Regions from separate parts of the Paenibacillus sp. PK1-4R genome, predicted to be linked through region 4. Evidence: riboswitches for the same ligand, from Rfam matches in the RefSeq annotation. Region 4 holds a riboswitch; each other region holds the start of a gene.

Region 1 (6,145 bases), 1.5 Mb from region 4:
CATTTTGAAACGCAATTTTGTATCTTTATCAGCTTTTACAACTTTATTATTTTCATGCATTTCAATGCGATGGCTGTATTTTCCCTATGTTTGGGTAATATACGAAGGGGCATCTGAAAGCTGCAACCGAAATTTTGTGCCGATACATAAAAGTTGCACTAGACAAAAACAATTGAAGGAGTACAATGTAACAATAAACATAAAAATTTAGATATATCATGAGCGGTTTGTCCCGCATCAATATCTCAAAATCAATAATTCAAAGTCAGGTGATTATCGTATGAGTAAAAAAAATCCGTTCAACGCTCCTTCAAGAGAATCATTGTCTACTGCGGGCATGGCCCCTTCCCTTGGAGAAGCGCATAGTTCAATGAAAGTTCCGCAGAATGCTGCATGGTGGAAGAAATTCCTCGCCTTTGTAGGCCCAGGATACCTTGTTGCCGTAGGTTACATGGACCCCGGGAACTGGGCAACAGATATCGCAGGCGGCTCACAGTTCGGGTATACCTTGTTATCCGTTATTCTGTTATCGAACCTGATGGCCGTTGTCCTTCAGTCGCTGGCTGGCAAGCTCGGCATCGTCACTGGACGGGATCTGGCTCAAGCCTGTCGTGAACGATTCAGCATGCCTGTTGTCATGATGTTATGGATACTGTGTGAGCTTGCCATTGCAGCTACCGATCTGGCTGAGGTCATTGGTTCTGCCATCGCGTTAAAGCTGTTATTTAACATCCCCATGTTATACGGCGTTATCATCACCGCAGTTGATGTACTCCTGATTCTTGTGCTGCAAAACAAAGGCTTCCGCGCTTTGGAAACTCTCGTCATTGTGCTCATGGCAACCATTGCCCTCTGCTTCGGTATTGACCTGTTTCTGGCGAAACCGGATATGGGAGGTGTGCTCCACGGTTTTGTGCCAAATGTCGAGATTCTGCAAAACCCGGCCATGCTCTATATTGCCATTGGTATTATCGGAGCAACCGTGATGCCGCATAATCTGTATCTGCATTCTTCCATTGTGCAGACCCGTCAGATCGAACAGACACCACAGGGCAAAAAAGAAGCCATTCGGTACTCGACCATGGATTCTACAATCGCGCTGACATTGGCCCTGTTCATCAATGCAGCCATCCTGATTGTATCTGCTGCTGTATTCCACAGTGCTGGTATGACACAGGTTGCCGAGATCGCAGATGCGTACCATCTGCTGACACCTCTATTGGGTACTACGGTTGCAAGTATTCTGTTCGGTGTGGCGCTGTTAGCATCAGGTCAGAACTCCACCCTTACAGGTACACTCGCTGGGCAGATCGTTATGGAAGGTTTCCTGAACATTCGAATTCCGGCTTGGCTGCGCAGACTGGTCACACGTCTGATCGCCATCATCCCGGCGGTAATTGTCACAGCCATTGCAGGAGAACATGGCACAGAAGAACTGCTCATTTTGAGCCAGGTCGTGCTGTCTCTTCAATTACCCTTTGCTGTAATTCCCCTGGTGATGTTCACGAGTGATAAAAAAAGCATGGGTGCATTCGCCAACAAATTGTGGCTCAAAATCATATCATGGGTCATTGCCGCGATTATCGTTGTGCTGAATGTATATCTGATCATTCAGACGATTCGGTTATTCTAATCTCGTTCTTATCGACTAAATACTAAAAAGGCTGATCAACTGCGGTATTCTATACCCAAGTTGATCAGCCTTTATTGTTGCAATACAGCAACATGTTTCCTTTTATAATAAAACGCTAAACTCTAATAAACAATTATCTAATCCTGATTGGGCACCAGTAATGGCAGGAGTTCATCCAATGAATTAACAGTCCAATCCGCACGTTCGTCATCCGATCGGTCTGGCTGGAATCTTCCGTAACCCTGCATAATCCGAATTGTACGCATGCCCAGCTTCCGAGCAGGTATAATGTCGTTATCGATCCGATCGCCGATCATGACGGCTTCCTCCGGTTCACAACCGGCCTGCTTCAAGGCCACAGCGTATAACTCAGGGTCTGGCTTGGACACTCCTTCTTCAGCCGAACACGCCAGAACATCAACATACTTCCGCAAGCCGTAGCTCTCCAGTCTTTCTTCCGTTCCAGGACTCTGATTGGCAATAATGCCAATACGATAATACCGTGACAACTGCTGAAGAACGGAATCCGCTGAAGGAAAAGGACGTTCAAGATCTTTTTGAAACTTCAGCTTGTCCTGAATCTGTTTCTGGTGTCCCTCGTCTTCAACGAATGTGTGAATCGCCACTCTCATAGGCCATTGCTCATATTTTCGGTAACAGTTCGCGAACAGTTCGCGTACCGCCTCAATCTTTACCGGATATCCCAAAGCACAGGCTTCACGGACGAACTGTCCGATAATATCATCAACCGGCTCCCATTCATCCACCAGCGTATCTCCAACATCAAAAAACAACCATTTCAATCCACCTACATCCGGCACGCCAATTCCTCCTTGTAAGCCACAGGTGATTCCTGATCCAAATCTAAAAGTTCGTGTTCAAAAAGTCTTGAACTACCTTTAAAACCATAAAAAAGAAGACTCACCATCATGCATGAGTCTCCTCAAATTTCCGTTTATCGATACATTCAATTATAACAGGCACCTTACACCTGAGCAATCACAAGCTATGGCATTACCCATTGAGGAGAAAGCCAACTTCCCCATTGAGCGAATATACAATCCGGTCTGCGCCCATGCCCCGATAGATGCCCTTAGGATGACTCTGCTCTGTAATGACGCACAGGGATTTCGATGTCCATGAACGGCAGATCTGTAAATAACGACAGGTCAGATTCAGGCTGTTCTCGAAAATAAACACGTTGCCTACGCTGCCCTGCGGCAAAAACCATTTTTGAGCTGCAGCCGTATTCATGCGAATGACATGTTCTACTCCGATTCTACGGAGTCTGCGCTCTTCCCCTGCACTGTTGGTTAGAACGGCAAACGGCATTTTTTTGTACATCAGCAATTTGATAAATTTGCGTCCTGCTTCATTTGGAGCAGTCACTAAGATCATCTCAGTATCCATCATTCGTTCCTCCCTTGGCGTGAAAAGACAACAAAAAAGAAGCGTGGGGGACCAAGGCCTCCCGAACGCTTCTTAAAGAACCCATGGCGAAAACGCCATGAACCAGCGTACGGCTTGTTGCCTCTCCCTTTAACGCTTACGAGGTTAGCTGACGGATTCGGGCGCGAGAGTCGCCCTATTTCCGGCTGTCACCGGAAAATTCACCCCATGAATGCCTACTGTCCTGGACAGCGCATTCTGTTGGTTCCCCCGTTTCCCACTCATCAATGAATGGAAACTCAGCGATTAAAACATCGTTCGTATATCTTAAAATAAGATCGAGCGATATTATCGTTTGTTTCGTTTTTCAGGTACAATTTAGTTTAAATTGAAATTACGTTATGAATCATACACCCGCGCCATGTCGGTGTAAAGTCCGCACAGATCACCGAATCGACAGATTTTCGGCAATACTCACATATAATAGCGCTTACAACAAGGTCATACTCTATCCTTCTCTTTAAATCTATCTAATTCTCACTCTGACGAAAATCACTACGCATTTCATTCACGCATTCTGCACAACTTGCCTCTTTTGATTCATTTAACACCATATTAGTTTTGCATTATTTAATTGTAACCAATATAATAAGAGGTATCAGATGATATCATGGAGGCGATTTAGATGACAGTCTACGATTACAAAGTGAATACCCTTCGCGGTCAAGAAGTTGAAATGTCCGACTACCGTGACAAAGTGTTACTGATTGTGAATACTGCAAGCTCATGCGGCCTTACACCTCAATTCAAAGGTCTGCAAGAATTGCAAGACAAGTTCAAGGATGCGCCATTTGAAGTCCTTGGTTTTCCAAGCAACCAGTTTGCCCAGGAAAAAGGATCTTCCGACGATATCGCCGAGTTCTGTCAGATGAATTATGGCGTGAGCTTCCCTATGTTTGAGAAAATTGATGTGAACGGCTCAAGCGCTCACCCTCTCTTCCAGCACCTTAGCACAGAAGCTCCTGGCCTGCTCGGCTCCAAAGCAATCAAATGGAATTTCACCAAATTCCTTGTGGATCAGAACGGACAGGTAATTAAACGTTATGCTCCCAAAACAACACCGGACAAGATTGAAGAAGATATCAAGAACTTGCTGCAAAAATAATACATTGGCCACCCGTAGCCGGAAGGTAGAGCAGCATTGCCCCGGTAATGGATGGCCTTTTTTATCAACTTTGATGTCAAACTGTTCAAAAAGACAAAAAAAGAAGCCTTCCATTAATGGAAAGCTTCTTTTTAATCGTTCATATGATGCGGTCGAGAGGACTCGAACCTCCACGGGCATACGCCCACTACCCCCTCAAGATAGCGTGTCTGCCATTCCACCACGACCGCATGTCGTAAATAATCGGCAACAGAATTGATTATACCGGGTTCAGAACCAAAAGTAAAGTATTTTTTAATACTTCTTTTTCAGCTAGGCATTTTCATCAAAAATCGCATAATCTCGTCATCTTTACCCTTGAACTGCATACATTAGATTTGATCCCCTCCTTTCCGGATTGAGCTGATCTTATTGATTCATTTATATCTAGTCCTCCCTAGACTTCGCAGATATTTAACTTTAAATGTTATATAAAATAACACAAATATTGAATTCCAGATTTAAATACATTAAATTCAACTGATACTATTGACAAAAAGCGGACATTTATGGGATGATAACTATCATATAATTCGGATTTTTAAACATAATGCAAACAAAAAGGAATATAAATGTCACTTTAAGTGACATTTAACGAACACAGGAGGCGAATGATTGTGAACCGTGGGAATAAGCTGCTCGATTATGTCAAACTGCTTGATTCCTCTATTCAGGTTGGAGGGTTCACCCATTCCTTCGGCATGGATATCCATATCAGGGAGGGTACCATTCGTAATGCTGAAGATCTCGAATCATTCATGCGTTGTCAGTTGCATCCGAGCATCGTTCGTCTAGAAGGTATGGCCATCAAAGGCATCTATACCGCAGCAGATCACAAGGATACATGGCGGATAGCTCTAATCGACAAGCTCGTCCATGTTCAGCGAACCCCTGGAGATCTCAGAGAACAAGCTGCCGCCATGGGTAAACGATTGATCAGACTTGCACGCGCTCTGCACCCCTGGATTGAATTCAGCCAGCTCGAACAGATCTTTGCCAAATACGATTCGGTTGGCTGCCTCTCCACTGTTCACGCCTGGATTAACCACCACCTCGACATCCCGGTCGAGGAGGCGGTCCTTGGTTACCTGCATTCAGCCATGAATGCCTGCATAACCGAAGCCTCCAAAGTCATTCCCCTGAACAACGATACAACCAAGGATCTGATGGTCCGCCTGGCCACAGATCTGGAGAATGAATGGAAGACCGTCAGCGCCTCGGCTGCGGATGGACTGGCACAGCCAACCTCGATGTCCATGAAATCATTTTTCCCCAGTTTCCATATGCTTGGAGCTGGACTTCATGCCTACAGGGCCTAATCCTCTTCCTCCTCATACCTGCTCCCCTTTATTCAAACAAACTAAAAAACACGCGGCAACCTCCTTGCCGACGTGTTTTTTGTCATTTTATTTGTTTTATTTACGTATTTACGCCATTTTTCATCACAAAATACACTTTTTTCCGTCTTTTTTAATTGTTAGATGACGAATTTACGTATATAATGAAACATACAGCTCGCATTTCTATATATTTTACATGAAGAAAGGGCGGCTGAATACTACATTCTAACCAGGGGTGAACCCTTTTGAACAAGAAAAAACCAGTTACACCGTTCGGATGGGCCATCAAACGACGGCTAACCGAACTTCAAGTGGACCAGAAGACCTTTTGTGAACAGCATGGCATCCCACCCTATCGTTTATCCAATCTTATTCACGGCACACGCAAAGCAACCCGATTCAGGCACCTGGTCGCTGATATTTTGGATATTCCAGATGAACTGAGATAAGATTTCTGCCAAAGGAGGGTCCCATCCATGAGACATGTTACATCCGATCTGGAGAGGCTGTCGTTCCAGTCCATACGTCACCAGCTCATCATCGTTGATCACAATTGGATTATCCAAAGTTGTAACCGTG
Region 2 (6,145 bases), 3.0 Mb from region 4:
CGCTGGTTAACCCTGCTGACAACCAAGGTATTAGTTCTTATTATCGTACTGTTTCATCAATGCTGCGAGTTCGTCTTCAACAGCCTGATCTTTACCCAACTGCTCGAACTCTTCATCCAAAGACTTGCCTTTGGAAGACATTTCGTTACTTGCTTCCGCCTGTGCTTCCATCTGCATCATTTTCTCTTCCATACGCTTCATACCAGCACTTGCAGTATCAGAACCAAACCCATTCAACGCTTTGTTGATTTCCGTTTGGGCTTTTGCTGCATTGTAGCGGGCTACCAGTGTTTCGCGTTTGTTCTTCATTTGAGTCAGTTGCTTACGCATCTCGTCGAGCTTGCCACGCAGGTTATCTGCAGAAGCCTTGTTTTGGTCATAGCTGGTTTTGTACTCAGCCATCTTCTCTTCAGCAGCCTTTTTCTCTTCCAGAGCACGTCGAGCCAAATCCAGATTCTGAGCACGTGCCGCCGTATGCGCCTGCTCTTCACGTTTCTTCACAAGAGCTTCCTGCTCTTCGAATAACTGCTTGAATTTCTTCTCAATGGCGATCTGTTGAGCTACTGCTTTCTCCGCATCTTCCAGATCCTCTTGCATGTCACGGATATATTGGTCTGTCATCTTGATTGGATCTTCCGCCTTGTCAATAATGGAGTTGATGTTAGACATGGTTAGATCACGCAAACGTTTGAAAATGGACATTATGTTATTCCTCCTAGTCGATATTACATCGTATATAAACATACATACGTAACAATCTACAACTCGTTTCAATTTTAGCAAATAAAATCAAAACATTCGATGGCTCTTATGTCAGGAAGTTCGTTTATCTTTGTTCAAATGATCCTCCATCAACCTCTCTGCAGTCTGCACGATTTCGTCGATCTGCATCCGCGTGATGGAATCAAAATGAATACCCATGATCACCGTAACGGTTACTTTCAGCTGCAGGGCAGCCTTTCGGGCAAGCCGCTCACACAGCTCTTGTTCCTTATGCCCAGGAATATGTACCGTCGTCCCGCTGACGCGCTCATGATCCACGTAGAACGTGGCTACGGCGCCAATATGCGCCTTTCCTCCGGTAACGAGAAAAACCTTATCCTCTCCTGCTTCAATCACCTGTAAACGTATGGATTTCAAATCATATGTACTCATATCCTATCCACCTATCCTTTTCTATATGTTATATATGGAGGAATTATGGCTGTCATAAGCTAAATCCGCAATGAAACTTCTCACACTACGCATATTTTATGAAACCCCCGGGCATACCAAGAAGAACGTCATTTTGGAAAAGGAGGCCGTTATTATGCGCGTACGCCTCATTATGCTGATGGTTATCGTTATTTTTCTCGGAGGATATCATGCTCCAGTTTCATCGCGGGATGTTTCAAGCCCGCCAAGTGAATCAGTATCAGGTTCGGATTCTGCGGAAGAAGAACAACTGACATTGGGACAGTTACGTCAAAAATATGCCGATACGTTCAAAACCAATGGTCCTTCAACAAAGAAGGTTGCACTGACTTTTGATGATGTACCTGATCCACGGTTTACTCCACAAGTGCTGGATGTATTGAAGAAATACAATGTCAGAGCTACATTCTTCATCGTGGGTAGTCGTGCTGAGAAACATCCGGATCTGGTGAAACGCATCGTTAAGGAAGGGCATATGGTTGGTAATCACAGCTACAATCATCCTGAATTCAGTAAGCTGTCGATGAATGCCTTTCGCAAACAAATTTTACATACCGGGGATATTATTCGACATTTGGCGGGATATACGCCCAAGATAATTCGGCCGCCTTATGGAGACATTAATGAAGAACAGCTGCAATGGGCTGCTAGACAACACTATAGCATTGTAAACTGGAACGTTGACTCACTGGACTGGAAAGGCCTCTCCAAGGAAGAGGTGAAGGATAACATCCTATCTGCCGTGAAACCTGGCTCCATCGTTTTGCAACATGCAGGAGGCGGTGTGGGATCTAACCTGAACGGTACGATTGAGGCATTGCCTGAAATAATTGAAGAACTGCGTAACCGGGGATATGAACTGGTCACCTTGGACGAGATGTTGGGATTGCCAAAGGCCAAAGATTAAGATGACCGTGATAGCAAATAATGCAATATTAAAAGGGTGCTGTTCAATCGCAAATTAGCGACTGGCAGACACCCTGTTTGAATTCGTTAGATGTAATTTACTTTCTACTTAAGAATGTACAGCTCGATATCCTGGAAACCAAATGTGCTTACGGACTGTTTGCTACCCGGGATAAAGATATCAATCCGGTGACCCTTGATTGCACCGCCCACATCACGCGCTGTGGCTACAAAAGCCTGTTTTGGCAATCCTGGATGGCTGTGACCAGTTACCAGTACTTTGGTTCCGAGTGGAATTACACTTGGATCAACTGCAATCGTACCCAGTTCAAGGTCATTTCCGAAATAATCGACTGCACCCCATCCTCCATTTTCAGACGGATCTGCAGAGTATGCCGTTGCTTTCACGTTCACAGCTTTGCTGTAATCAAATGTTTTACCCCAGGCTTGAACCACTTTGTTATCTGCGTTAACGTCCAAGCTTGCTGTAGTAACCGTTTTGGCTTGGGTCTTGCTCTCCGTCGCCGCGGCAGCTACATTGTTTGCCTTACCGGGAATCGTAATTTTCAAACCACCATAAATATTGTAAGGTGAAATGTCGTTATTTGCTTTAACCAACGTGTTCATTGCTACTCCATATTGTTTTGATAAGGTGTAGAAGGTATCCCCTTCTTTGGCCACATGAACTGAATCGGCGTGAGCCGGAACGGCTTGAATGAGCATTGCTGTTGTCAATAATGCTACTGCTGTTTTGGCTATACGTTTCTTGTTAATCATGGTCTTCCTCCCTCATTGTGCCTGCGAAGTTAGTTGTCGGATTCGGATGAGGAGCCCACCCTATAGGTTCTTCATTACATTTAAAACGTTATGTACCCCTAATTCACCCCAAGCAGTGTGCTGTAGATCTTCCCCCTGCACAATCTGCATCGTTACATCCCCCGCACTCCCTGTCCGGAAGTTTCGGCAGAGTTCAATATATCACAATTTTGTAACCTGAACTTGTAGTAATTCTTACCAAATGGTTTTTTAGCATGTAAGCATAATTAAGAATACTGGATACTTTAGAAAAGTTGGGAGATCCGATACTTTACATTTGGTAACAGAATAGTTACTTTTTCGAATTCATACGTGATTATTATCCATAAAAAATAGCGTTACCGACTCGAAGTCAGTAACGCTATTTGATCACTTCGTTTAGAGTACTTTCGCAAGAAAATCACGTGTACGTGAATTTTTTGGTGCTCCAAACACCTCATCAGGTGTTCCCTCTTCTACAATAACCCCGCCATCCATGAACAGGATCCGGTCTCCCACTTCACGTGCAAAACCCATCTCATGTGTTACGATGACCATCGTCATCCCGCCTTCTGCAAGACGTTTCATGACATCCAACACTTCACCGACCATCTCGGGGTCCAGTGCCGAAGTAGGCTCGTCAAACAGCATCACATGCGGCTGCATGGCCAATGCTCTAGCAATGGCGATCCGCTGCTTCTGTCCACCAGACAGCTGATTCGGGAATGTATCTTTTTTATCGTACAAGCCCACGGTGTTAAGCAGATCAGCAGCAATTTTCTCCGCTTCCTGAGTGGATTGTTTCTTCACTTTAATTGGAGCAATCGTGATGTTTTGCTGTACCGTTTTGTGTGGGAACAGGTTGAAATGCTGGAACACCATGCCCATTTTTTCCCGAGTTGCATTAATGTTGTGCTTCGGATCAGTGATTGACACGCCTTCAAAATCAATCTCACCCGAGGTAGGCTGTTCCAACAGATTCAGACAACGTAAGAAAGTACTTTTACCTGAACCGGAAGGGCCGATGACTACGACAACCTCACCTTTGCCAATTGTCACGTTAATGCCTTTAAGCACATCGTTATTTCCATAAGATTTGTGTAATTGTCTAACGTCTATCACTTGCACTCAACTTCCTTTCCAGTCGTCCCAGCAGCTTGGACAAAATGAACGTCATTACAAAGTAGATGGCTGCTGCAATCAAAAATGGACTCAAGCCTTGATACGTAATGTTTTTGACTACACTTGCCTGATACATAATATCCACCATACCGATAACTGAGATAATGGAGGATTCTTTGATGATAGTTATAAATTCATTACCGATCGCTGGTAATACAGCTTTGAAGGCTTGTGGCAATATAATGTAACGCATTGCTGCACCTCTGCCCATTCCGAGGGAACGCGCTGCCTCCAACTGACCACGATCCACACCTTGGATACCTGCACGGAAAATCTCCGCCAGATATGCACCACTATTGATTGAAAGTGTAATGATACCTGCCTGAAGTGCAGTAAAGTTAATGCCAAAGCTCAGGGAAAAACCATAGTAAATAATCATTAATTGTACCAGCATCGGTGTGCCACGAATCACTTCAACGTAAGCAGTACCGATCCAGCGCAAGATTGCAGCGTCATGCAAACGGAACAAACAGATGATTAATCCGATAATTACCCCGAAAATAACACCCAGTGCGGACAACAGAAGTGTGTATCCTACTCCTGTAGCATAGAAACTTTTGTACTCCCAGAATACTTGGAAAATATTTTGTGATTTGTTCGCTTTATCCGCCATCAAGAGGCTGGCGTCCGTCACCATCTGATTGATTTTATCTTCACTTTTCAATCGCTCCAGTGTTCCATTTACTGCAGCTAGCAGCTCGGTATTACCTTTACGAATCCCGATTGCGGCTTCTGCTTGCTCTTCGTCCGGAACAGCAGCAGCAAGTCCAATGATATCGTCCAGATAACCTGCAGCAACGGTATCTTCAACGATTGCCGCGTCAATGCGTTTTGTTTGCAGTTGAAGCACAATATCCGAGATTTTATCCAGCGCAGTAAGCTTCGCTCCTGGAATACTCTGTCCGATCGTTTCCTGAATGGAGCCTTTCTGGACGCCAATCTTCGCATTTTCAAGTTCTGCCATAGTTGGATATTTGTCTTTATCCACATTGCGAACCATAATCACTTGTTTTGATTTATAATAGGTGTTGGAAAAATCGATACTTTTCTTCCGCTCATCCGTCGGCGTCATACCTGAAATCACCAGATCAACACGCCCGCTTTGCAATGAAGGCAGAAGACCGTCAAAGCCCATATCCTCAATCACGAGCTCAGCGCCAAGATCTTTGGCAATCTCTTTGGCGATCTCAATATCGAAGCCGACGATTTCATCTTTGCCATTAATCACTTTATGGAATTCATATGGTGCAAAATCGGCACTAGTACCGAGCACCAGCTTTTTACTGCTTGAATTATCTGTAGTTCCACTTGCAAATGCCACAGGAACGGCAGTCGTCAGCAGAATAACAAAGGTCAACAGCATCATGGTGTAACGACTTATTAATTTCAACCTTGTTCTCTCCCCTTACAATACTTTGTATGCTTCTCATGTTGATGACTGAGTCATTATAAAGTACAATGCATGATTATGCAATGCATTTTGACATTACAAATCTTGACTTGTTTCTGAAAAATTGAAGCAAACATGATATAATCAATGAATTATTTTCATTTTTGCATAAGGAGTTTACTAATGACATCTAACAAATCACAGATACTGACGGTTATTGATCAATATGCTTCCCGTTTTAAAGCCATTTCATCATATATCGGTGCCAATCCCGAACTGGGAAATGAAGAGTTCCTTGCTTCTGCTCGTCTAAAAGAAGAACTGGTCTATCACGGTTTCACTGTAGAGGCTCCAATCCTTGGACTGGAGACAGCCTTTATCGGAACCTATTCAGCCGCCAAACCCGGCCCTACCATTGCGTTATTGTGTGAATATGACGCCTTGCCGGAGATCGGTCACGCTTGTGGTCACCATCTGATCTGTATGATGAGTCTTGGAGCTGCTGTTGGGCTGAAATCCATTCTGGACGAAGTAGGTGGAACGATTAAAGTATTTGGTACACCCGCAGAAGAGACACGTGGTGCCAAAGTTCCGATGGCGGAAGCAGGCTTGTTCGATGACTGTGATGTTGCCCTTATGGCGCATCCGTATTATGCCTACGAAAAGTCAGGCAGCTCG
Region 3 (6,145 bases), 2.2 Mb from region 4:
AAGTAGTAACCTCTTGGATACTCAAGTCTAAAGTTAGTGTTATATCAAAAAATGCAAAAAAAGACTCCTTAAGCATTAGCTTAAGGAGTCTTTTTGTTAGATGCGGTCGAGAGGACTCGAACCTCCACGGGGGGTTAGCCCACACGGACCTGAACCGTGCGCGTCTGCCAATTCCGCCACGACCGCATATTGTATCTCCGTCATCAATATCGGCGACAAGAAATAATATATCATGTGGAATCTATCATGTCAACACTGAAAATAATAACAATAAAGCCCGAACCAGACATCCATGTCGATTCGGGCTTTACCTTTAACTACAAATTACAGCTTGGAAGGCCAGTTGCCATACCAGGCATAACCGCCTCTTCTTTCTTTATCAATATCACTTAATTTGTATTTAACTACCCCGTCACGACCAATAAAGATTGGTTTATCCGTTCCGATCTCATAGAAGCGTGCCCAAATTGGTGCAGCTTTGGAATCTGCGATAATTTTACTGTCTCCATTAGCTCTTTCATACTTGTAACCCGTAATTTTCACCTTGTTAAACCAAGCCTCAGCTCCTTTAATGGATGCGGTAATTTTAGCGTTAGCAGGTCTGGTTTTTAGAAATTTAACAATCGTTACACTCTCTCCAGCTGTCAGCGATGGCACTTCGTAGATTCTTGCGCTCGCTGGTTTAAGGGAACTGGAATCATGTTGTTGTCCCCATGCTGTCAGCTTACCACCTGAAACGACTTGTGTATTCAGAATCGCCTCCACACCTTTGGCAACTGAATTTTTACTGCGGTTAGCAAGTGTGCTGTCGATAAATGAAAAATCACCTTTGCGGGCTGCTACTTCATCCAGCATGATCATTACATTAATCATGGCATCATCATTATAGGTAATGTGCTTGTGATATCCGGAGCTTTGGTAGACCTGTGGCCATCCTCCGTTTGAATACTGCATGTTGATCAAAAAGTTAATTCCTTTGATTGCAGCTGTGGAGTATCGCGGATCATTCGTCTTTTTAAATTCCTTCGCCAATCTTCTAATTTCTGAGTATGTAGCCTTGTTGTCTATCGTGGACTTCGCCCACTCTCCACTTGTCTGTTTATAATCTTTTCTCCAACCTCCATCTGGCAGCTGGTTCTTCAAAATATCAGAAATACTCGCTGTAGTACCCGATGCATCCGCAGCAGATACCGTCCCTACAGGGAGAACTGCCATTCCAACTGCTGAGAACACCATCGTACATGCCAGGACAAAAGTAATTATTTTCTTCGCTTTCAAATGTAACACTCTCCTATGTTCGTTTTTATAAATCTGCCACTTCTACTTTACCTATGATAAGCGTCCCCAAACCTCCTTTATTTGTATTTATCGCATAATAAAATCAATTTTAATCCAATATGTGGATTGGATAATCAGATAATATGCAAAAAATCGATTTTTGTCAATATATGCAACTTAATGAATATAATCTCTCTAATTCTACATAACGGGATAGTTCTTTTAACTCATGACAAACCTATTTATATATCCAAATTCGTCTTAAACGAATCAATAATGACGTTTTTGTCATGAATGACACCCAAACTTAATCCCTTCTTTCATATAAAAACCTTAATTCCGCTAACATTGAGGTATTACGAAGGGTTTTAAATGGGTTTGACAATTACGCATTTATGCAATATAGTTTCAAATAGTTACAAAAACTTAATTATTCATTGCCGAGTTTCATGTTTGAAAACGGGGGAACCAATTTGGGTGAATTATTCTTATACATAGGAAATATAGGGAACCTTCTACCGAACCCTTAGCTAACTCCGTAGGCATCGAAGGGAGAACATTGATTTTGAAAAAACTGATTATCTCCATTTTTGGAGCAGCTGTATTATTTACATCCGGGGCAACAAGCACAGAGGCAAGCAGTATCAACTCCGTAGTGAACAACATGACAGGTATTCCTTACAAATGGGGTGGCACGACTGTAGCCGGCTTCGACTGTTCTGGTTTTATGAGATATCTTTTCAACAAATACAGCATTGAATTGCCACGTACTTCTCAGCAGCAAGCCAAAGCAGGTACTCCGGTAGCCAAAAGCAATGTTCGGACAGGTGATCTGGTGTTCTTTAACACAACAGGCAAAGGCATTTCACATACAGGTGTATATATCGGCGGCGGACAATTCGCTCATGCCTCCAGCAGTAAAGGTGTAAGCATCACGAAGTTATCGAATCCATACTTCAATGACCGCTATGTAACAGCACGTCGGGTAACTGGACAGTTTATGTATGATAAAATGTTAGGTAAAATGTAATTCACATACAAAAAGGCATCGGTTATTAACCGGATGCCTTTTTTGTACTTAAAATGTATGTTGCATTGCTTATTAATGCAGCGCCTTCTGCACTCGCATCGCGCCCTGAGACAGGGCATGTCCTCCTCCAACAGCTCCGGCCACGGCTACGGTCTCCATAATCTCCTGATCTGTTGCACCCTTGGCACGTGCTTCTTCTACATGGTAGAAGGTACATACCTCATTGTTGGCGAATAATCCAATGCCAAGTGCAATTAGCTGTTTTGTCTTGGCATCAATCACGCCTGGTTGGAAGCATTCTCCCGTAAACTCATGATATGACTTCACCACACCTGGCAGTACATCGCTTAATGCTCCAATCTGATCCTTGTAGGCATGAACTTTATCATTCATCAATGTCATGGCTTGTAGCACACCCTCTCGGCTATAGTTACAGATCTTCCTCACTGTACCTATCTTCTCTCCCGAGTGAGTCAATTATTCCAAGAAATCATGGTAATTCCAAACATTTAACGCTCATGGCTCTGCCATAATTATAAGCTGTTACTCACTAAGTGGACTCTGGCGCGGCTCACTGAACAGCTGATATTTGTAACTGCGATCCAGCTTAACGACACGTCGATTCTGACGACGGATAAGTACCTGCTCGCCATCCCAGGCAACAACAATCCCGGTTACATCGTTAGATTCCAGCTCGTCCCGTACTACTCTTACTTTCTCACCTGACAGACGCAGGGCGTCCAGTTCTGTATCACTGATCATCTTCATGGCTCCTATATTCCAAATTTATTTACAAAAAGAGACCTAAATGAAATGTCATTTAGGTCTCACGTGACTGTATTGGACTGTCATGTCATTCGAAATTATGTCCCGACTGAAAGTTACCGCTGCGCGTGCTCTTTGCTGTCGTTCTTCTCGAACCAAAAATCAAGCACTTTGGCGGACATCACACGTTCTTCAAGGTACTCCACTTGATGCGGTGTAAATTGTTCTTTCCAAGAGAAGGACAACTCTTCGCACAAGCCTACAATCGTCAGTAATTCTGACCAGGCAACATAGCGTTTGTACCAGAAAAATTGAGGATGTTCAATCATATAGGGATAAAGGTCATCGAATTCCGTATGTTTACAATCCAGGGCACGTTCAAAATGAACTTTCGATTCCGCCAGCTTATCATTGAAAAATTGTTCTGTTGCCGGTTGGTTCCCCATGGTGTTGCCTCCTCTCCCTAACATAACCCCATTATAAATGAAATCGGCGGTCATGCAAAGGCATAGTTCAAAAAATAGGCCCTATTCCTTTAAAATGTCACATTTCGTTATCGTCAAATTGTACCGTACCATCGTTCAGGGAACGAATGCGTACCAAGGCTTCCACCGGAATACCCTGTTCACGAATCGTGCGTGCCCCTGCCTGAAAACTTTTCTCGACCACAACGCCGAATCCGACAAGTTCCGCACCGGAACGCTCGATAATTTTGATGACGCCACGAGCGGCATCGCCATTGGCAATGATATCATCAATGAACAAAATACGGTCATTCTCATGAATGAACTCGCGGGATACCATAATGTCAGTTACAATTCCTTTGGTAAAGGACGGTACACGTTCACAGTAAGCATCAGGATCAGCCAGAAGTGTTTTTTTGCGACGGGCGAATACAAGTGGCACCCCAAGTTCATAGGCTGCGGCAAACGCAACCGGAATCCCTGAGGATTCTACCGTGATTACCCGAGTTACTCCACTTTCACGAAAACGGGCAGCGAACTCACGTCCCATCTCCATCGTTAATGCAGGATCAATCTGGTGGTTCAACAGACCATCCAGCTTTAATACTTGATCCGAGATAACCACACCTTCTTGTAAAATTCGTTGTTTCAATAATTCCATGATTTGACCTCCCAAGCCTATCCTATGAGGTAAAAGTATCATATATCTATCTATAAGTTCAAGCGAAATTGCCTGGGCGCTTTCCTTGGGACGCAATTCAAGCCAAAGCTCATTATCGATTGTCATGACTTTCGTGGGTCAAGCATACCTTGTACCATGGTACCCGCATGTCCAAACTAAACAGGGGCCTGAGAGGGGAAACACATGAAACAGGCATTTCGGGTGCTGCAGATCGCATTTACATACATCGGAACGGTTGTCGGAGCCGGCTTCGCTACAGGGCAGGAAATTTTGCAGTTTTTTACCCAGTATGGCAAATGGGCCACCGTCACCATAGGCTTATCCACCATGCTCTTTGTCTGGTTAGGTACCAAAATGATGCTGATCGCTCATGATACCGGGTCCCGCTCTTATGAGGATCTGAACAAACATTTATTCGGCCACAAGGCAGGCAAATGGATCACCTGGGTAACCCTTCTCATTCTCATTGGTGTGAACAGTGTCATGCTTGCCGGAGCAGGTTCCGTTTTTGTCGAACATCTGGGTTTGCATTATCAGACAGGTCTGATCGTCACACTTGTAGGGACATATCTGCTTCTCGGTCGGGGCATTCAGGCCATCCTACAAATGAATAGCATCGTCGTGCCCATGATGCTCCTGTTATCTCTGCTCATGATCACCAGTACGATCCATCATCCAGGTGCTTCCCGATTCATCACACTGACGACAGACTCAAACCCTATTCAAGTGTGGCTGTCTCCACTGTTGTATACTTCATTCAATCTGGTGTTGGCTCAAGCTGTTCTTGTGCCAGTAGGTAACCAGATTCGTAGTCGGAATGTGCTGAAGTGGGGTGGAGTTTTGGGTGGAATTGGCGTTGGTTTCATGCTGATGGCAGCTCATTTTGCCATGTCAGCTCAGATGCCCGGCATCATCCAATTCGAAATCCCGATGGGTAGTATTGCCTTTCAACTTGGATGGGCAGTGCAATCTGTATATGTATCCCTTATTTTCATGGAAATATTCAGTACCTTTGTAGCCGATATCTATGGAATGACCTTGCAACTGAGACAACATATACGTGTTCACCCCCGTTTCATTACATTAACCATTATGCTGTTGTGTTACTCACTCAGTCAGTTTGGATTCAGTTCCCTGCTATCCATCCTTTACCCCATCTTTGGAAGTATGGCATTAATCTGGGCTGCCAAATTGGTACTGAACCGCTGGGGCGCCTTTCGTAGACGCAACAATATATAAATCTCACGGTCCATGTGCTTCATGAATATGAGCATCCGTTTGCCTCATAACCACAAGTCACCACGGTTACTCTTTCCTTAAACATGACAAAAAGCCGCTGTTTATCACAGCGGCTCGCACTTTTTGCCCTACGTTTTAGGCTTTGCTAGGAAACTGCAGATACATCTTTTTCAACTCATTGACCGATCTGCCGAGCGAGTAATGTGTCTTGGCTTTTTCACACGCTGAACGGGCAAGTTCATAACGATAAGCCGGGTCCAGCATCACCTTTTCAAGCGCTTCAGCCAATGCAGAAGGATCTTCTGCCGGTACAAGCAACCCATTGCTACCGTTCTCGATCTGTTCCGGTATACCACCTACATCCGTACCCACAAGGGCAAGACAACTCAGCGCCGCTTCAGCGAAGACGGAACCAAATGCTTCTGCCCGTGAAGGAAGTACAAAAATATCAAAGAATGGCATGAATTCCTCAGGGTGCAGTGTGTAACCATAGAAGATGGTCTCATTATAGATCCCCAATCGTTGTGCCAATTCTTCCAGATCAGGACGAATCGGTCCATCTCCAATAATATGTAACACATAATCATGACCTCGGCCCTTCAGTTCCGCACAAGCTTTGAAAAGAATATCCAACCCTTTTGCCGGAACAAGCCGACATACCGTGACCAGTTGTGGTATCGCATTATC
Region 4 (6,145 bases):
TATTCGGGCTTCCGGACGAATTTTTGGCCGCAATCCGTTCAATGTTAGGCATTCCTTACGGTTGCTAAAACAGTTAAAACGGTCATATATGTATTTATCGACCAGAAGGCCTTTTTTTTTAAGGGCTATTTTCAGGTATAATAAGATCAAATCCGCTCCTTAGGGGCCGAATAGGAGTGAAAAGCCAATGGGCGTAAAGCATGGACGGGATTATGAAGGAATTTTGACAGATCTGACAACGGCAATCGGACGCATACCGGATCGGTATGTTTTCTTTGAAATGGACGCGGAAGAGTGGGAGAGACTGGCTGCATCTGACCAACTTGAAGTGGATGAGGCGTTGGCGGAGGATTTGTTCTATGCGCTGGGCGAGGAGTCTGTTATTCCGGTTGGAAGTGGCGTGGTCATCCATGATAAGGAACAGCACCGCATTCATATTTTGATCGGGGAAGAAGAGTTGACGTTTGTACCTTTAATTTAGTGTGTTTACATGCATTTTCAGGGGTGTGAATGGAACTGGAATTGCCCTCAAAGCCTTATGGTTAGGGGTTCTATGCCATGTAGTTGATTGGATTTTGAAGCTTGTCCGTGGTAAGATGTTAGTCGTGAAATGGGCCAACCGCATGGCGGTGAGCCTGGCCTTTGAGGTTGCTGTTGATAGCGCCGAAGGTGTCGGTGGTTATACGGACTCACGTCTGTAATGTACCATCCTATGGGGAGGAAGATAACGCATGGTTTTTTCGCAAGAGGAAGTCGAAGCTCATCTGGGAAGGCTGGAAGGCTGGGAACTGGAAGAGGGACGGTGGATTGTACGTAAATTCGTGTTTTCCAACTACATGAAAGGGATTGCATTTGTGGATGAGGTCGCTGCGATCTCGGAAGCATTCAATCATCATCCTTTTATTACGATTGATTATACAACGGTTACGCTGCGTCTCACGTCATGGGATGCGGGTGGTATCACATCTGTAGATATCAAGGAAGCAGGGCAATATAACGAAGCTTATGACAAAATGAGGTCGGAATAACGGGTCAGTTATTATCGCGCGGCCAGAAGTGAGTGAACCATACATGTCAGACTATAATCAGAAACAACCTCTTATTGCTGTCGTAGGCAGTCTCAATATGGATCTCGTGGTGAAGACAGACACGATTCCGGAAGAGGGAGAGACGGTGAGCGGTGAGGAGCTGCATTATCTCGCTGGTGGCAAGGGGGCGAACCAGGCTGTTGCCGCTGCGCGTCTGGGTGGACAGACTACGATGATTGGTGCGGTGGGATCGGACGGTTTTGGCGAACGTCTGCTGCACAGTCTGACGAAAAGTGGTGCAGATGCCTCGCAGGTTCGCATATTGGAAGACACGGTTACAGGGACGGCTTCCATCTGGCTCTCTCGGGGAGACAACCGGATTATTGTTATTCCTGGTGCGAATGGGCAAGTGGTGCCTGAGATGCTGGAAGAGGCGGATACGGTAAAAAGCCTGACTGCAGCCGCAGCGGTGCTGCTTCAGCTGGAGATCCCGCTGCCAGCGGTTACCCGCGCCGCCCAACTGGCGGCTGAAGGCAGCGCACTGGTGGTGCTCAACCCGGCTCCCGCGGTGCCGGGTCTGCCGCAGGAGCTCCTGCGGTGCGTCGACGTTGTCACGCCGAACCGCAGTGAGCTTGCCGTGCTTACCGGCCGGGATCATCTCCGGCCGGAAGACCTGGATGCGGCGGTCGCAGAGCTCGCCGCATCCCTCGGGGCCGCTGTCGTCACGACGCTCGGCCCCGAGGGGGCTGTGTACGCGGCGGCGCCTGGCGGCCGCGTACAAGCAGGGCGTGCCGGCGCTTGCCGTGCGCCCGGCTACGCCGTAAGCGCCGTCGATACGACCGGCGCTGGCGATTGCTTCAACGGCGCGCTGGCAGTAGCCCTCGCGCGCGGTGAGACTTTGGACGCGGCCGTAGGCTTTGCCATGGGTGCGGCCGCGTTATCCGTGACAAAGCTCGGCGCCCAGTCCGGGATGCCGTACGCACGTGAAGTTGAGGCCTTTCTGGCTGAGCATGCCGCAGATGCCTAATAATTGGTATAACAAAGAGGCTCTTATTCTCCCAAAAGGGGATTAAGGGCCTCTTCATTATGTAGTGCGTGCAGAGATTATTTCTTCTCCGACAGCCACATGGCGATATTTGCAATCTCTTCATCCTGCAGTTTGCCCTTGAAGGAAGGCATACCACCTTTACCTTTGACAATCGTAGAATAGATCTTCTCCAGATCATCCTGGCTGCCGATATTGGCCAGAGCAGGTCCTACGCCACCTTGAAGCTGATCCCCGTGACAGGAGATACAATTGGCTTTGACCAGTGCTTCAGCCTGTCCGGCATCCAATGTTACTTCCGGCATGGTTGGCTTGGCTTCTTCAGCCACTTCTTCTTTCCCTGGAAGCGTAAACATTAAAACAATAGCTAAAGCGCATGCTGCAAAAAATACTCCGCTCATGATCCATTTGTGCATCCCTTATGTCCCCTCCAGAATGAAAGATCATCTAACCTGAAACTATCCATATCATTATAACGGAACCTGTACTGACATCATAGCATTTTGTGGGAATTTTTTGAACTAATCACATAACAAGGGGCAAATTTAGTTGTTTTGCAATGGATTCTAACCGCGAGGCCCTTCATAAACCATACAGTGAAAGGGCTTCAAGCCGCTTGGGGTCTGTCGTTCGTATGTATCTTGGGTGACAAATCCACTCTTCAGATAGACTTGAATGGCACGAGCATTCCAAGTGAGTACTTCCAGATCAATCTCGTTCGTGGGATTTCGGCGAATGGCTTCCTGTACAATGGCAGTGACAAAAGCTGTCCCTTGACCCTGACCACACAGCTCTGGATGCATGCCAAGGCCAATCCGGGTTACCCCTTCAAGTGGGAAGTATTGAGCAAACCCACATATACGATCGTTCTGATCCAGGACGATCGCATATTGCTCCTGCCGCAGCTGTGCATCTCCGAATTCCACTTCCAGAGCTTTCATCTGGTCCCAGGGGAGCCAGCTGTAGATATTGTAAGGCGGGTCATACTGCCAACTGCAGATAAGCTCCGCATGTTCTTCTCGCATGGGTACAACGTGAAACGTCACAGGGGTTTCCTTCATACACCTGCATGCTCCTTTCCTTGAAACAGAACTCTTTGTCCACTCTACAAAAGAGATGTTCATTTAGCAAGTCTTCCTTCTCAAGAAAAAAAATGAAACAAAAGTTCCGGTAATTCCGTTTATATTATAACGGGATGGGTAAAAACATCATAAGGGCACGGACGAACGAACGCAAAATGAACCTGTTGATGTCGCAGGATATGCCCTGAGTATAACTTGCAACATGCATAAGGATTGAAGCACAAAAAAACCGCCGGATACATTCCTGCGGAGAATGTATCCGGCGGTTCTGTTATGCTTCTTGCTTCGTTCCAGTATGGTTAATGGTTACAGCATCATGTTGCTCAGCTTGTCCCTAGTCAAGGGCCAGTGATTCATATGCGTCCGTGCTCATAATCCGTTTCGCGCCAACATAACGATTGGCCCAATAGCTTTCACTCAATGCACTGATCGTAACGCCTTTGGAAGAAGAGGAGTGTGCGAACTTTCCATCCCCTACAAAGATTCCTACATGTGATACGCCTTTACCTGTTGTATTAAAGAACACCAGATCGCCAGCTCTCATTTCCATGCGTGATACGGAATCGCCCATGTCGAATTGGGAACTGGATTGGCGTGCCAAATCAATACCCAACTTGTCGAATACATACCGTGTAAATCCGGAGCAGTCAAAGCCGTTAAGCGTTGTTCCCCCACTTTTGTATGTAGTTCCCATTGCTGAATCAATTACTGTGTCCATCTTTGAATCTGCGAATGCGCTACCTGCACCAAGCGATAAAGCGAATGTGATGCTAAGTACAGCTGCGGTTAATTTCTTCTTGAACAAGAGATATTCCCCTTCCAACGCCTGCGAGGTTAGCTTAAGGATTCGGTTGAAGGTCCCCTATGATCCCTCTGTAGCAAGATCAATTCACCCATAACTGGTTCCCCCGCTTCCCAGGTGCCAGGAATTTGGCTATGCTAGTTATGCACCTGCGAAATCAAGAAATGACGATTTAATTTTAAGTAGTTACAAATATGAATGTAAAGATTACAAAGTTGTTACTAAAAACTCACTGCGATTATTGTAACAGAGGAGTACGGCTTTGGCAACGTTTAGCAACAAATTTAGCAAAAAAAACCTCGACCTTTGACGGGGAAAGGTTGAGGTTTGCCTATTTATAAGTACATATTAGGCCGTGAGTTTAACATACGATGGTAACAATTTTTAAACTATCTGCTCTCACCTTTGGATATTTTGGACTGCCATAATCGGAAATGGCTGCATATTTTCCACAGACTTAATAGACATCTAGCAAGTGGATACGTCTGTTGTAGTATAAGTCCGGTAAGTCCCGTTAATAACCATGAGGCTGAAGTGAATGACCCAAAGACGAGCAGGTGTACTCCGCCCAGCAGGAGTGCAATGCCGATTACAGCGATGAGATGACGCAGTGCAATCCAGAGTGCTTTGAGAATACCGTGAGCCCCGCCTTCTCCTTCTGGTGCCGACACACCGAACTGCATGTAGAGTATGGCATGGTGGATGATCCAACCATATACAATCCAGGCAGCAACATAAGGTATACCAGGCAAAAGTAATTGAAGGGAATGAAATCCGTCCATGAGAATCGAGTAGAGCTTCGGTAAGAGCCAGTAGGCGGGCAGAAGTATCAATAAAGTACGTATGGTGTGGAGCAGTAGCATCGGTTTCCACAGATTTTTGATTCCGCGGACAAAGGGGATGCGCTCTTCTGTAGAATTAAAGTGCTGAAGTGAGTAGAGCAGTCCTGCCTGAATGAGGGGGCTGATCAACATGCGAACCAGCAGCATGCCCCCTAGAATCCACAGATAACGATGAACCTCCGGATGAGTAGACAGGTTAAGTTGACTTTCCATTTTAAACAAAAGTGTACTCAGCTCCCCGGCATCAGAATCTGGATAGCGCAGGAGTAGGGGGATGACCGCCGATTGTACCATTCGATAGAAGAAATATCCCCAAATGAGCTGATAGAGAAATAAGAGTGCGGCAATGAACATATGCTGACGGACGAGAAACCAGCCTTCACGTATTTTTGCTTTCACCGTTTCCACCTCACCATGACAGACCTCCGAATATGGCTTCTATTAGTTTGGTTACACTCATGTTCCAGCGGGACTTCGTCCGCTCATCCAGTCCGGATTTCAGGAAATTGTTCATATGGCGGTTCTCCAGCACGATCGAGTACAGGGGATCGGTCATGGCCCAGGATACGGGGGATGTGTGAGTTAATTTATAGGTGATGCGATCTTCTTTGCCATTCCATTGCTTGGTGAGGATATGTCCGTCTTCAAAAGCAATGCGAACAGGAACGGCGTTGTAATCACTCCCTTTTTTTGCGATCGTCACGGATGACTCGTACAATGTTTGACCGTCTTTCTGTACGGGCGTAACACGAATCTTCTCTACAGCAAAGTCAGCCATCCCGTTACCATAGACATATTGATCAAAATAATCAGACCAGGAAGTGCGGGTCACTTGTTCCACAACGTTCTGAAAATCAGCCGAAGTGGGATGTTTGAAGCGGTACTTCTTCACATAGGTAGAGAGAATGCGTTCCATCGTTTTCGCCCCGACTTGATGTTCGATCCCAAGCAATACAAGCTTGCCACGTGTATAGACATTGGCTGCATACTCATTCTGTGAATCAAACTTCCAAGATTCTTGTGTTAAGGATGACGGAGACGTAACCAGTCCCGATTGTACCGGCAGATTCGGAATCAATCCGTATTCCTGCTCCATCAGTTTGTCTTCTGCATAAGAGGTGAACCCCTCATCCAGCCAGGCTTCCTCGAATTCGTTGCTGGCAACCATGCCGTAGAAGTACTGGTGTCCGATCTCGTGGACTACGGTACGTTCCAGGTCATAACCTGGGGTAGTATCATCGGCTCCAAAGGCCGTAACTAGCGTAGGGTATTCCATACCTCCAGCACCGTTCCCCGCTTTGGGTGGAACTACGATGGATAAGGTTGCGTAAGGATATGGGCCAAAC

The links. Region 4 has a riboswitch for cyclic di-AMP ahead of QNO02_RS00525 (C40 family peptidase). Riboswitches for the same ligand answer to the same signal wherever they lie in the genome.
Region 1: another riboswitch for cyclic di-AMP. It lies ahead of QNO02_RS06960 (HAD family hydrolase); the one in region 4 lies ahead of QNO02_RS00525 (C40 family peptidase).
Region 2: another riboswitch for cyclic di-AMP. It lies ahead of QNO02_RS17415 (3D domain-containing protein); the one in region 4 lies ahead of QNO02_RS00525 (C40 family peptidase).
Region 3: another riboswitch for cyclic di-AMP. It lies ahead of QNO02_RS10230 (C40 family peptidase); the one in region 4 lies ahead of QNO02_RS00525 (C40 family peptidase).

Annotation. Positions count from the first base shown of each region.
Region 1 covers NZ_CP126535.1:1,653,166-1,659,310, reverse strand. Annotated here, with positions in the region: gene QNO02_RS06970 (Nramp family divalent metal transporter) at 338-1,633, shown strand; gene QNO02_RS06965 (HAD family hydrolase) at 1,771-2,454, opposite strand; gene QNO02_RS06960 (HAD family hydrolase) at 2,648-3,046, opposite strand; cyclic di-AMP (ydaO/yuaA leader) riboswitch at 3,162-3,337, opposite strand; gene QNO02_RS06955 (glutathione peroxidase) at 3,708-4,187, shown strand; tRNA gene QNO02_RS06950 (tRNA-Leu) at 4,335-4,417, opposite strand; gene QNO02_RS06945 (urease accessory protein UreF) at 4,844-5,545, shown strand; gene QNO02_RS06940 (hypothetical protein) at 5,812-6,015, shown strand; gene QNO02_RS06935 (nitrogen regulation protein NR(II)) at 6,043-6,145, shown strand, end outside.
Region 2 covers NZ_CP126535.1:4,025,467-4,031,611, forward strand. Annotated here, with positions in the region: gene QNO02_RS17400 (PspA/IM30 family protein) at 31-702, opposite strand; gene lpdD (prenylated flavin chaperone LpdD) at 814-1,155, opposite strand; gene QNO02_RS17410 (polysaccharide deacetylase family protein) at 1,310-2,101, shown strand; gene QNO02_RS17415 (3D domain-containing protein) at 2,206-2,877, opposite strand; cyclic di-AMP (ydaO/yuaA leader) riboswitch at 2,880-3,076, opposite strand; gene QNO02_RS17420 (amino acid ABC transporter ATP-binding protein) at 3,295-4,017, opposite strand; gene QNO02_RS17425 (ABC transporter substrate-binding protein/permease) at 4,004-5,467, opposite strand; gene QNO02_RS17430 (M20 family metallopeptidase) at 5,651-6,145, shown strand, end outside.
Region 3 covers NZ_CP126535.1:2,322,695-2,328,839, reverse strand. Annotated here, with positions in the region: tRNA gene QNO02_RS10240 (tRNA-Leu) at 102-186, opposite strand; gene pelA (pectate lyase) at 325-1,287, opposite strand; cyclic di-AMP (ydaO/yuaA leader) riboswitch at 1,707-1,838, shown strand; gene QNO02_RS10230 (C40 family peptidase) at 1,844-2,308, shown strand; gene QNO02_RS10225 (carboxymuconolactone decarboxylase family protein) at 2,381-2,710, opposite strand; gene QNO02_RS10220 (hypothetical protein) at 2,852-3,070, opposite strand; gene QNO02_RS10215 (hypothetical protein) at 3,190-3,519, opposite strand; gene QNO02_RS10210 (xanthine phosphoribosyltransferase) at 3,617-4,198, opposite strand; gene QNO02_RS10205 (YkvI family membrane protein) at 4,403-5,458, shown strand; gene QNO02_RS10200 (glycosyltransferase family 4 protein) at 5,594-6,145, opposite strand, start outside.
Region 4 covers NZ_CP126535.1:106,194-112,338, forward strand. Annotated here, with positions in the region: gene QNO02_RS00500 (hypothetical protein) at 188-481, shown strand; gene QNO02_RS00505 (4a-hydroxytetrahydrobiopterin dehydratase) at 732-1,028, shown strand; gene rbsK (ribokinase) at 1,072-2,055, shown strand; gene QNO02_RS00515 (c-type cytochrome) at 2,133-2,489, opposite strand; gene QNO02_RS00520 (GNAT family N-acetyltransferase) at 2,640-3,134, opposite strand; gene QNO02_RS00525 (C40 family peptidase) at 3,490-3,960, opposite strand; cyclic di-AMP (ydaO/yuaA leader) riboswitch at 3,964-4,101, opposite strand; gene QNO02_RS00530 (hypothetical protein) at 4,347-5,198, opposite strand; gene QNO02_RS00535 (M1 family metallopeptidase) at 5,209-6,145, opposite strand, start outside.